Linked DNA regions of Saccharopolyspora erythraea. The protein of the gene in region 2 interacts with the protein of the main gene of each other region in a pairwise test. Links are inferred from orthologs where the notes say so. Each region holds a gene or a part of one and is shown on either strand. Other genes may lie near its edges.

Region 1 (4,166 bases), 300 kb from region 2 along the record:
CCGACGGGAAAGCCTGCATCCCAAGTCATCCACCCTGCGAGCTGGGCGAGCTGACCGACGACTTCGAACAGCCGACGCTGAGCGGCGGCCGGATGGCTGTGCTCAAGGGTTTCGACCACGGCGTTGAGCTGACCGAGCACGGCTTTGCGGTGCAAGCCCCCTTGGCCTGATGCGTCCCATCGTCGGAACAGGTCCACGGCCTGCTCCAGGCTGTCGATCTCGTCGGGGCCGACCTGGCCGGGCTTGACGGGGACGACCGGGGAAGCAGCGGCCCAGTGCCTCACCGGGACTACGAGAGCTGTGCCGGTGAGCAGCGACAGCTCCAGAAACTCTCGACGTGTTGCCATGTCGCTCCCGATGAACTCCACAATGTTGCCGACCATGGTCTGCGACGAACCGGCCGACCCAGCGGTGACGGCGGGCCGGTAAGCCTGCACGGTGCGAGGCTCTCCAGCTCCGTAGGCGGCCTGCTTGAGTTGGTCGAACCTTTCACGAACGTCGTCTGCTGCTCGAGTGAGCGCGGTGTCGAGGGCCGATTGCATCTCGGGGAGCGGCGTGATTTCGGCTCGCTTTGACTCCCATTTGTTGATCGTCCTTGTGCTCACACCCAGCAACGCTGCGAAGTCATTGACCGTGAGCCGAAGCGCGTCTCGAAGCAGCTTGGCCTCGAACCCGGTCCAACGAGCGATGGTCGGCATTCTCCCATGATCGCTCAGTGGCACCGATGCATCCAGTAGTCAGCGCCGGAGTGCGTCGTGGGTTCGTCTCCGGTGCGCGTTCGGTTCGTTCCGGCTGACGCCCATGAGCGCGAAGCTTGGGCCATGGCAGCTCAACGCACTGTTTCAGACGAGCTCGGCAGCGGCGCTGAGCAGCGGGCAAGACACAAATGTCTCTGAACGCGGTCACGGAGCTGAAGACGTGTGCCATCACAGCTTACTGCGGACCTGGCGTACGCAGCCCGTAGGAAATTGATCAGGGAAAGCGTTTCGAGACGACCGCATAGGCACCTGGTCCGGCGTGGTGCCCCGAACTCGACGCCGGACCAGGGTTCCACGTCCGGGCGGCGCGACCGCCAAGCCCCCCGCCGCGCCGCCCGGACACCCTACCGACCAGGGAAGGCACGCAGTGCAGAAATGGATCGAGATCGCTGCTGAAGATCACCGACGAAATCGGGTTACGCTCCGACTTGCCCGCACCCCACGTGGCATCAAGCTCCTGGCGCCGCCGGCAAACATCACCCATGTCGTCGGCAATCACGTCGAGGCACTGAGCGAGTTGCTAGCCGCTTTGGCTTCCGGATCGGACGACACGATCTTGCCAAACCGCCCGCAATGACTTGCGTCGCTGTGGGCAGACACAGCGCTGACCAAAGCCCCGACGGATACGTGACCGCCTGGACTGGGGACCTCGGCTGGGAATTGCCAGCGGACATGAGAACCATGCCGATTCCACTCCCGGCGCTCACACCGGTCCACAACCCAGTCGAGGCAGCGAAGGATCCGCTTGCCTGCGAGCGGTCCTGCAAGCCTTGAAACGCATCAAGACACGGCCTGCGGTCGAGGACCCCGACACCGACACCAGGCCGTACAGAGGTCGGCCGCAGCCTCGAGCAACGGCGCCTGCTGCGGCCGACCTCATCGCTGAATTCGAAAGAGGAACTACACATGCGAATGAAGATCTCTTCCGAGCGAAGATGCAATCACTATTCCGTAGGGCAAGCGGGCGAGGTAGGCCCGGTGAACGAGACGTACGACACCGATCACTCCCGCGTCGTACTCGTCACGGGCGCAGCCGGTCTGATCGGTGTTCCCGTGGTGCGTGCGCTTCGCGCACGGGGGTTCCGTGTCGTGGCGGTAGATGATGGCAGTGCCGGAACGCTGCACCGACTGAACGAGTTCGCCGATTACCCCGAGGTACGGCGTCAGGTACTCGACATCCGCCAGCGTTCAGAGCTTGTCCAGCTCATGGCGGCAGAACGGCCCTGGGCTGTGGTGCATCTTGCTGCGCAACACTTCATCCCCGCTTGTGACAGAGCACCTGCCGAAACATTGGCGATCAACGTGTTGGGCACCCAACATGTGCTCGATGCCTGTGCGGTCAACCCGCCACAACGGTTGGTGTTCGCCTCGACCGCCGACGTGTATGCGCCGACCAACCGCCCACACCACGAGGACGACCAGCTGCAACCACAGGGCGTGTACGGCTGGTCGAAGCTCTTCAGCGAACGTCTACTGCAGGACCAGGCGCACCGCCTCGGATCATGCACCACCGTGGTCGCTCGCCTGTTCAACGTCTACGGCCCCGGTGATCCGCACCCACACCTGCTTCCCGAGGTCCTCCGGCAGGCCCGACGTAGCCAGACGCTCTATCTCGGTGACCTGGAAGCGGCACGCGATTTCGTCTACGTCGATGACGTTGCCGATGCGTTGCTAGCACTCCTGCGCACCCGCAGGAGCGGAGTCTTCAACATCGGCTCGGGCGTTCCGGCCACTGGTCGTGAGCTCATCGATATTGTCGCCAGCATCATCGGCCAACGCCTGGACACGCGAGTGGACGCAGAGCGTCTCCGACGCCGAACACGGTCGATGTCATTTGCCAACCCGGATCGCCTGCGACAAATTGTGCCGTGGTGGCCTCGTACCCCCTTGCGAGAAGGAATCCGACGAACGATCGCGACAGGCCTCCCCGCACACGGTGTCGAGCCGGAGGACAAAGCATCATGAGCGCTGCCGTCCCGAACCTCGTCTTCGTGCTCGATACGCCGAACGTGTGGCGCGGTCGAGCATTGGCAGGCACGCCTGCACGTGTCCTTGCGCTTGCCGAGCACAGTCACCGCGCCGGCGCCGCTGTCACGCTGGTGCTGTGCGATCGCGGTGCGGACTACGGTGAGGCCACGGACTGGCCGTTCGATGTCGTGCTCATACATCCCAGCGACTTCTACGTGCCCCGCGCACTCGCCGGGCTCCTCGGACGAGCTGTGGTGGACTTCCTTGTTTTGTGCGAAGCGGAATCGCTTGTTGCCATTGGGCGTGAGCTAGCCGGTCTGCTGGGTGGGCGTTTGGTGTACGACATGCACGACGACGACGCCGCAGTCGCAGCCAGCGTCGGTGAGCCGCCGGAGACAGTGCAGACCCACGCGACGACACAGCGCATCGCGCTGCGTACCGCCGACAACGTGATCGTTTCTACGGACAACGAAAATGAGCTGGCAGCCAATGCGGGTGTTCCCGCGCTGCGAACGGCGTTGCTGCCCAACGGTGCCGACCCGAACCAGCGCCGCTACTGGGGACCGGATACCGACGCCGCGACGTTGGTCTTCGTTGGCAACCTCTACTACCAACCCAATGCTCGCGCGGTCGAGGCCATTCGCAGCGTGATCATGCCTGCACTGCGCGCCGACGGTCTCGACGTTCGGGCGCGCATCGTCGGCCGCGGCCCCGCCGCGCTAACCCGCGGAGGTCAAGGCATCGAGTTCACCGGCCGCGTGGACACGATCGACCAAGCCTTGGAACGCACCACCCTCGCACTCGCGCCGCTGACCGCGGGATCGGGCGCGAAAATGAAGGTTCTCGACTACCTCGCTGCAGGGCTGCCGGTGCTGGGCACAAGCGAAGCCGTGACCGGCCTTCCCGCCGCACATCCGGGCGTGCTCGTCGACGACGACTTGCACATGTGGCCCACGCGGATCGCCGCGCTGCTGCGCGACCCCGACACACTCCATCAGATGGGGCGGGGAGGCCGTCGCTGCATCGAACGAGAGCTGTCGTGGCAGCAGATCGGCGCTGGGCTGGTACGGCGCTGCCGAGCGTGGCTCAACGCCATCTCGCCACGAGCGAAGCCGACCGTCGACCGCTACTGCGCCGGTCAGCCGCGGTGGCTGAGCGAGCACGTCGATCAAGACGCCCTGGGAGCCCCGGAGATCACCCAGCCCGGACAACCGCACTGGCTGCGCCGCCGTAGCACCGTCACACCGAAAGGCTGCTGATGGAATCGCGATTCCTTGACCTCGGGACCTGCGTATGCCGGCTCAACGCGTCCAACGAAATCCACGTCGCCGTGCACCACTACGTGAGCCCGTTCCTGTTGTCCGCCGGTGAGAGTGAGCCGCACATGACGATCACGGTCGCGCGCGACGCGGCCACCGTCGCCGAGGCACGCAAGTCCCT
Region 2 (4,155 bases):
CTCCAGGCGGTCGCCGGCCCAGCGGCCGAGGTCACCGGTGCGGAACCAGCCGCCCGCGAACGCAGGCGACTCGGGCACGCCCCGGTAGCCCCTGGCCAGGTTCGGCCCGGCCAGCGACACCACGCCGCCCGCGTCGATGCGCACCCGCACGCCGTCCAGCGGCACGCCGTCGTACACGCAGCCGCCTGCTGTCTCGCTCATGCCGTACGTCGTCACCACGCGCACCCCCTCGTCGAGGGCCCGGCGCAGCAGCGCGGGAGGCGTCGCCGCCCCGCCGAGCAGCACGGCGTCGAACCGGCGCAGCGCCGCCAGCCCCTGCCCGCCGTCGTTGACCACGCGGCTGAGCTGCGTCGGGACCATCGAGGTGTAGTGCGGGCCGTCGTTCGCCAGCATCTCCGCGGCGGCCTCGGCGAAGCGGTCGGGCCGGAAGCCGCCCGCGGTGTCGACCGCCACCGGCGTCGTCCCGGCGAGCAGCGCGCGGACCAGTACCTGGATGCCCGCGATGTGGTGCGCGGGCATCGGCAGCAGCCAGTGCCCGGAACCGCCGAGGCGGCGGTGCGTCGCCTCGGCGGAGGCGCGCAGCGCCGAAGCGGGCAGCAGCACGCCCTTCGGCACGCCGGTCGAACCCGAGGTGGCGATGACCAGCGCGGTCGGGTCACCGGCGGTGTCCTCACCCGGCCCGAGCGCGGTGCCGGGCGCCAGCGCCCGCACCGGCTCGGAGCCCTCGGCCACCGGCAGCAGCGCCGGACCGTCCCCGTCGAGCGCCCTACGCAGCGCAGGCAGCACCTCCGGCGCACGCCTTCCGGCGGGCACCACCAGCGGCTCGATGACACGTGGGCTCGGCATGGCGCTCATTCTCGGCCAAGGCCCTCACCAGGCGAAATCATCGACCACGCGTTCGAGTGAGTTCGCTCAAGAATTCGAGTCCCTGCGGCGATGGTGTTGTCGCACTCCCCAGAGGAGATCGAGGTGACGAGCTTGGCGCCGGCCGAAGCGTCGCGGGCCTTCGATCCGCTGGCCGACCTCGCGGGCATGTGGACCACGGGGCTCGCCGAGCGGTACCTGCCCATCCCGGGCATGTCCGCGGTGAAGTACGAATGCCTGGACGGAAGGTTGACCGTGATCCCGCACGACTCGTCGGCCAATTCCCATGCGGCGGGGAAGCTGAACCGGATCTTGGCCCCGCCTGCGGAAGAGGCGGGCTTCCTCGCCTGCCTGACCATCAACGTCGCGTTCTCGCCGAAGCGGTGGATCGATCCAGCCGGACCTGACGATCGTCAAGTCGCTTCCGGAGCCCGATGTCGACGTGTGGGTCCCGACCGACCAAGTGCTGATGCCCGTCGAGTTCGTCTCGCCGTCGAGCCGCCGCAAGGACCGCATCGACAAGCCCGCGCTGTGCGCGGCGGCGAAGATCCCCTACTTCATGGAGGTCGAGGTCCGCCGGTCGCAGGTCCGATCGGAGGTCAAGCTGTTCGCGCTCGACATCGACCACTACGTCGAGGTCGCCGTCGCCGGGGCGGGTTCGCGGTTCGAGATCGAGTACCCGTTCCCGCTGTCGTTCGATCCGAAGGAGCTGCTGCCGCCGCAGCCGCGCTGACGGCAAAGGCCAGGTGTGGGTACCGCCACCATGTGCCGAGCGACACCGCTCGTGGCCGGCGGGCGATGTCTCCACGGCCACGAGCGGGCACTCGCGAGCACTGGCCACTGGTCAGCGCGCAGTGCGACCAGCCGGTAATAGCAGGGATCAGTAGTACCAGGGGAAGGACGACCAGTCCGGCTCGCGCTTCTCGAGGAAGGAGTCGCGGCCCTCGACGGCTTCGTCGGTCATGTAGGCCAGCCGGGTCGTCTCGCCCGCGAAGAGCTGCTGGCCGACCAGGCCGTCGTCGATCGCGTTGAACGCGTACTTGAGCATCCGCTGCGCGGTCGGCGACTTGCCGTTGATCTCGCGCGCCCACTGCAGGGCGATGGCCTCCAGCTCCTCGTGCGGCACGGCCTCGTTGACCATGCCCATCCGGAACGCCTGTTCGGCGGTGTAGGGGCGGCCGAGGAAGAAGATCTCCCGCGCGAACTTCTGCCCCACCTGGCGGGCCAGGTAGGCCGACCCGAAGCCGCCGTCGAAGCTGCCGACGTCGGCGTCGGTCTGCTTGAACCGGGCGTGCTCGGCACTGGCCAGGGTGAGATCGCACACCACGTGCAGGCTGTGCCCGCCACCTGCGGCCCAGCCCGGCACCACCGCGATGACGATCTTGGGCATGAACCGGATCAGGCGCTGCACCTCGAGGATGTGCAGCCGCCCCGCCCGTGCCGGGTCGACGGTGTCGGAAGTCTCACCGCGGGCGTACTGGTAGCCCGAACGGCCGCGGATGCGCTGGTCACCGCCGGAGCAGAACGCCCAGCCGCCGTCCTTGGGCGACGGCCCGTTGCCGGTCAGCAGCACGCAGCCGACGTCGCTGGTCATCCGCGCGTGGTCGAGCGCGCGGTAGAGCTCGTCGACGGTGTGCGGGCGGAAAGCGTTGCGGACTTCCGGCCGGTTGAAGGCGATGCGTACGGTGCCCTTCCCGGGCCCGTCCTCGACGCAGCGGTGGTAGGTGATGTCGGTGAAGTCGAAGCCGTCCACGGGCTCCCACGCGACCGGATCGAACAGCTCAGAGACACGCGGATTCTGCACACCTGGGACAATAGGCCCAGCAAGCACCGGGGCACGGGCCCGCCCGCACCGCCTCGGCGCCTGCCGGGCCGGCGGCCGGGGTGACGTCTGACCGCCGTCCGCAAGCGAATTTCTCAGGGGTGATGGGTTGAATCCGTCCACGGCCCAGGCCGAGGTCATCGTCGACGAGCTCGTCCGCAACGGGGTGCGCCAGGTGGTGCTGGCCCCGGGGTCCCGCAACGCACCCCTGTCCTTCGCGCTGCACGATGCCGCCGAGGCGGGCAGGATCGACCTGCACGTCCGCATCGACGAGCGCAGCGCGGGGTTCCTCGCGCTGGGCATCGCCGCCCGCACGCGGCGCCCGGTGGTCGTGGCGTGCACCTCGGGCACCGCGGCGACGAACCTGCACCCGGCCGTGAGCGAGGCGTGCCACGCCGGGATTCCGCTGATCGTGCTGACCGCCGACCGCCCGCCCGAGCTGCGGGCCGCGGGCGCCAACCAGACGATCGACCAGTACCGCCTCTACGGCACCGCGGTCAGGCTGTTCGACGAGCTCGCGGTGGCCGAGAACCGGCCCGGCCAGAACGCCTACTGGCGCACCCAGGTGTGCCGGGCCGCCTCGATGGCCGCCGGTACCACCTGGGGCGGCCCGGTGCACCTGAACCTGCCGTTCCGGGAGCCGCTGGTGCCCAGCGGCGACCGCGACTGGTGCGAGCCGCTGGACGGACGTGCCGACGGGCAGCGCTGGACCGAGGTCTCCGAGCACGAGAGCGCGCCGAGCACGCTGTCCAAGGTGCGGTCGCGCCGCGGACTGGTCCTGGTCGCCGACGGCGCCGCCGAGAGCGCGAGCGCCTGGGGCGAGCGGTACGGCTGGCCGGTGCTGTCGGAGACCGGCGGTGTCGGGCTCTCCGGCGCGGCCGCGATCAGCACCGGCATGTGGCTGCTCAAGCTGCCCGGCTTCATGCGCGACCACCTCCCGGAGCAGGTGCTGTGCGTAGGCCGCAACACGGTCTTCCGCCAGGTGCAGAGCCTGCTCGCCGACTCCGGGGTCGAGGTCCTGCTGGCCCACGGCGGCTCGCACTGGCCGACCCCCGCGCACAACGTGCGGGAGGTCGCCGAGACCTTCGGCGCCTCGCCGGGACCGGCCGACCCCGACTGGCTGACCGGGTGGCAGCAGGCGGACCAGAAGGCATCGGCGGCCCTGCACGCGGCGCTGGACCTGGAGCGGTGGCCGAACGGGCCGGTCGTCGCCCGCGACGTCGTCGACGCCCTTCCGGCGGGGTCGCTGCTGGTGCTGGGTTCCTCGAACCCGACGCGTGACGTCGCCCTCGCCGCGAACCACCGGCCGGACGTCGTCGTGCACCGCAACCGCGGCGTGGCCGGGATCGACGGCACGGTGTCCGCGGCGATCGGCTCCGCGCTGGCGCACGGCGGCCCGTCCTACGCGCTGCTCGGCGATCTGACGTTCCTGCACGACAGCAACGGGCTCATACTCGGCCCGCAGGAAC

The links. The genes of interacting proteins can lie anywhere in the genome.
Region 1: the proteins of HUO13_RS34815 (region 2) and HUO13_RS33355 interact in binary tests that used the Escherichia coli proteins (3 or more experiments, as listed by UniProt). The link is inferred for Saccharopolyspora erythraea from one-to-one orthologs.

The regions. Positions count from the first base shown.
Region 1 is NZ_CP054839.1:7,455,245-7,459,410, reverse strand. What follows is about bases 867-3,729. They hold HUO13_RS33355 (NAD-dependent epimerase/dehydratase family protein), read left to right. Parts: upstream 867-1,736; coding sequence 1,737-2,723; downstream 2,724-3,729. Other genes in these bases: HUO13_RS33350 (glycosyltransferase family 4 protein), read left to right, coding at 2,720-3,729; HUO13_RS33360 (hypothetical protein), read left to right, coding at 1,126-1,335. Outside these bases: HUO13_RS33365 (helix-turn-helix domain-containing protein), read right to left, coding at 1-698; more of HUO13_RS33350, read left to right, coding at 3,730-3,985; HUO13_RS33345 (hypothetical protein), read left to right, coding at 3,985-4,166. UniProt on the Escherichia coli protein: Catalyzes the interconversion between ADP-D-glycero-beta-D-manno-heptose and ADP-L-glycero-beta-D-manno-heptose via an epimerization at carbon 6 of the heptose.
Region 2 is NZ_CP054839.1:7,756,517-7,760,671, reverse strand. What follows is about bases 707-3,558. They hold HUO13_RS34815 (1,4-dihydroxy-2-naphthoyl-CoA synthase), read right to left. Parts: upstream 2,669-3,558; coding sequence 1,745-2,668; downstream 707-1,744. Other genes in these bases: menD (2-succinyl-5-enolpyruvyl-6-hydroxy-3-cyclohexene-1-carboxylic-acid synthase), read left to right, coding at 2,796-3,558; HUO13_RS37950 (hypothetical protein), read left to right, coding at 1,256-1,597; menE (o-succinylbenzoate--CoA ligase), read right to left, coding at 707-846. In the rest of the region: more of menE, read right to left, coding at 1-706; more of menD, read left to right, coding at 3,559-4,155. UniProt on the Escherichia coli protein: Converts o-succinylbenzoyl-CoA (OSB-CoA) to 1,4-dihydroxy-2-naphthoyl-CoA (DHNA-CoA).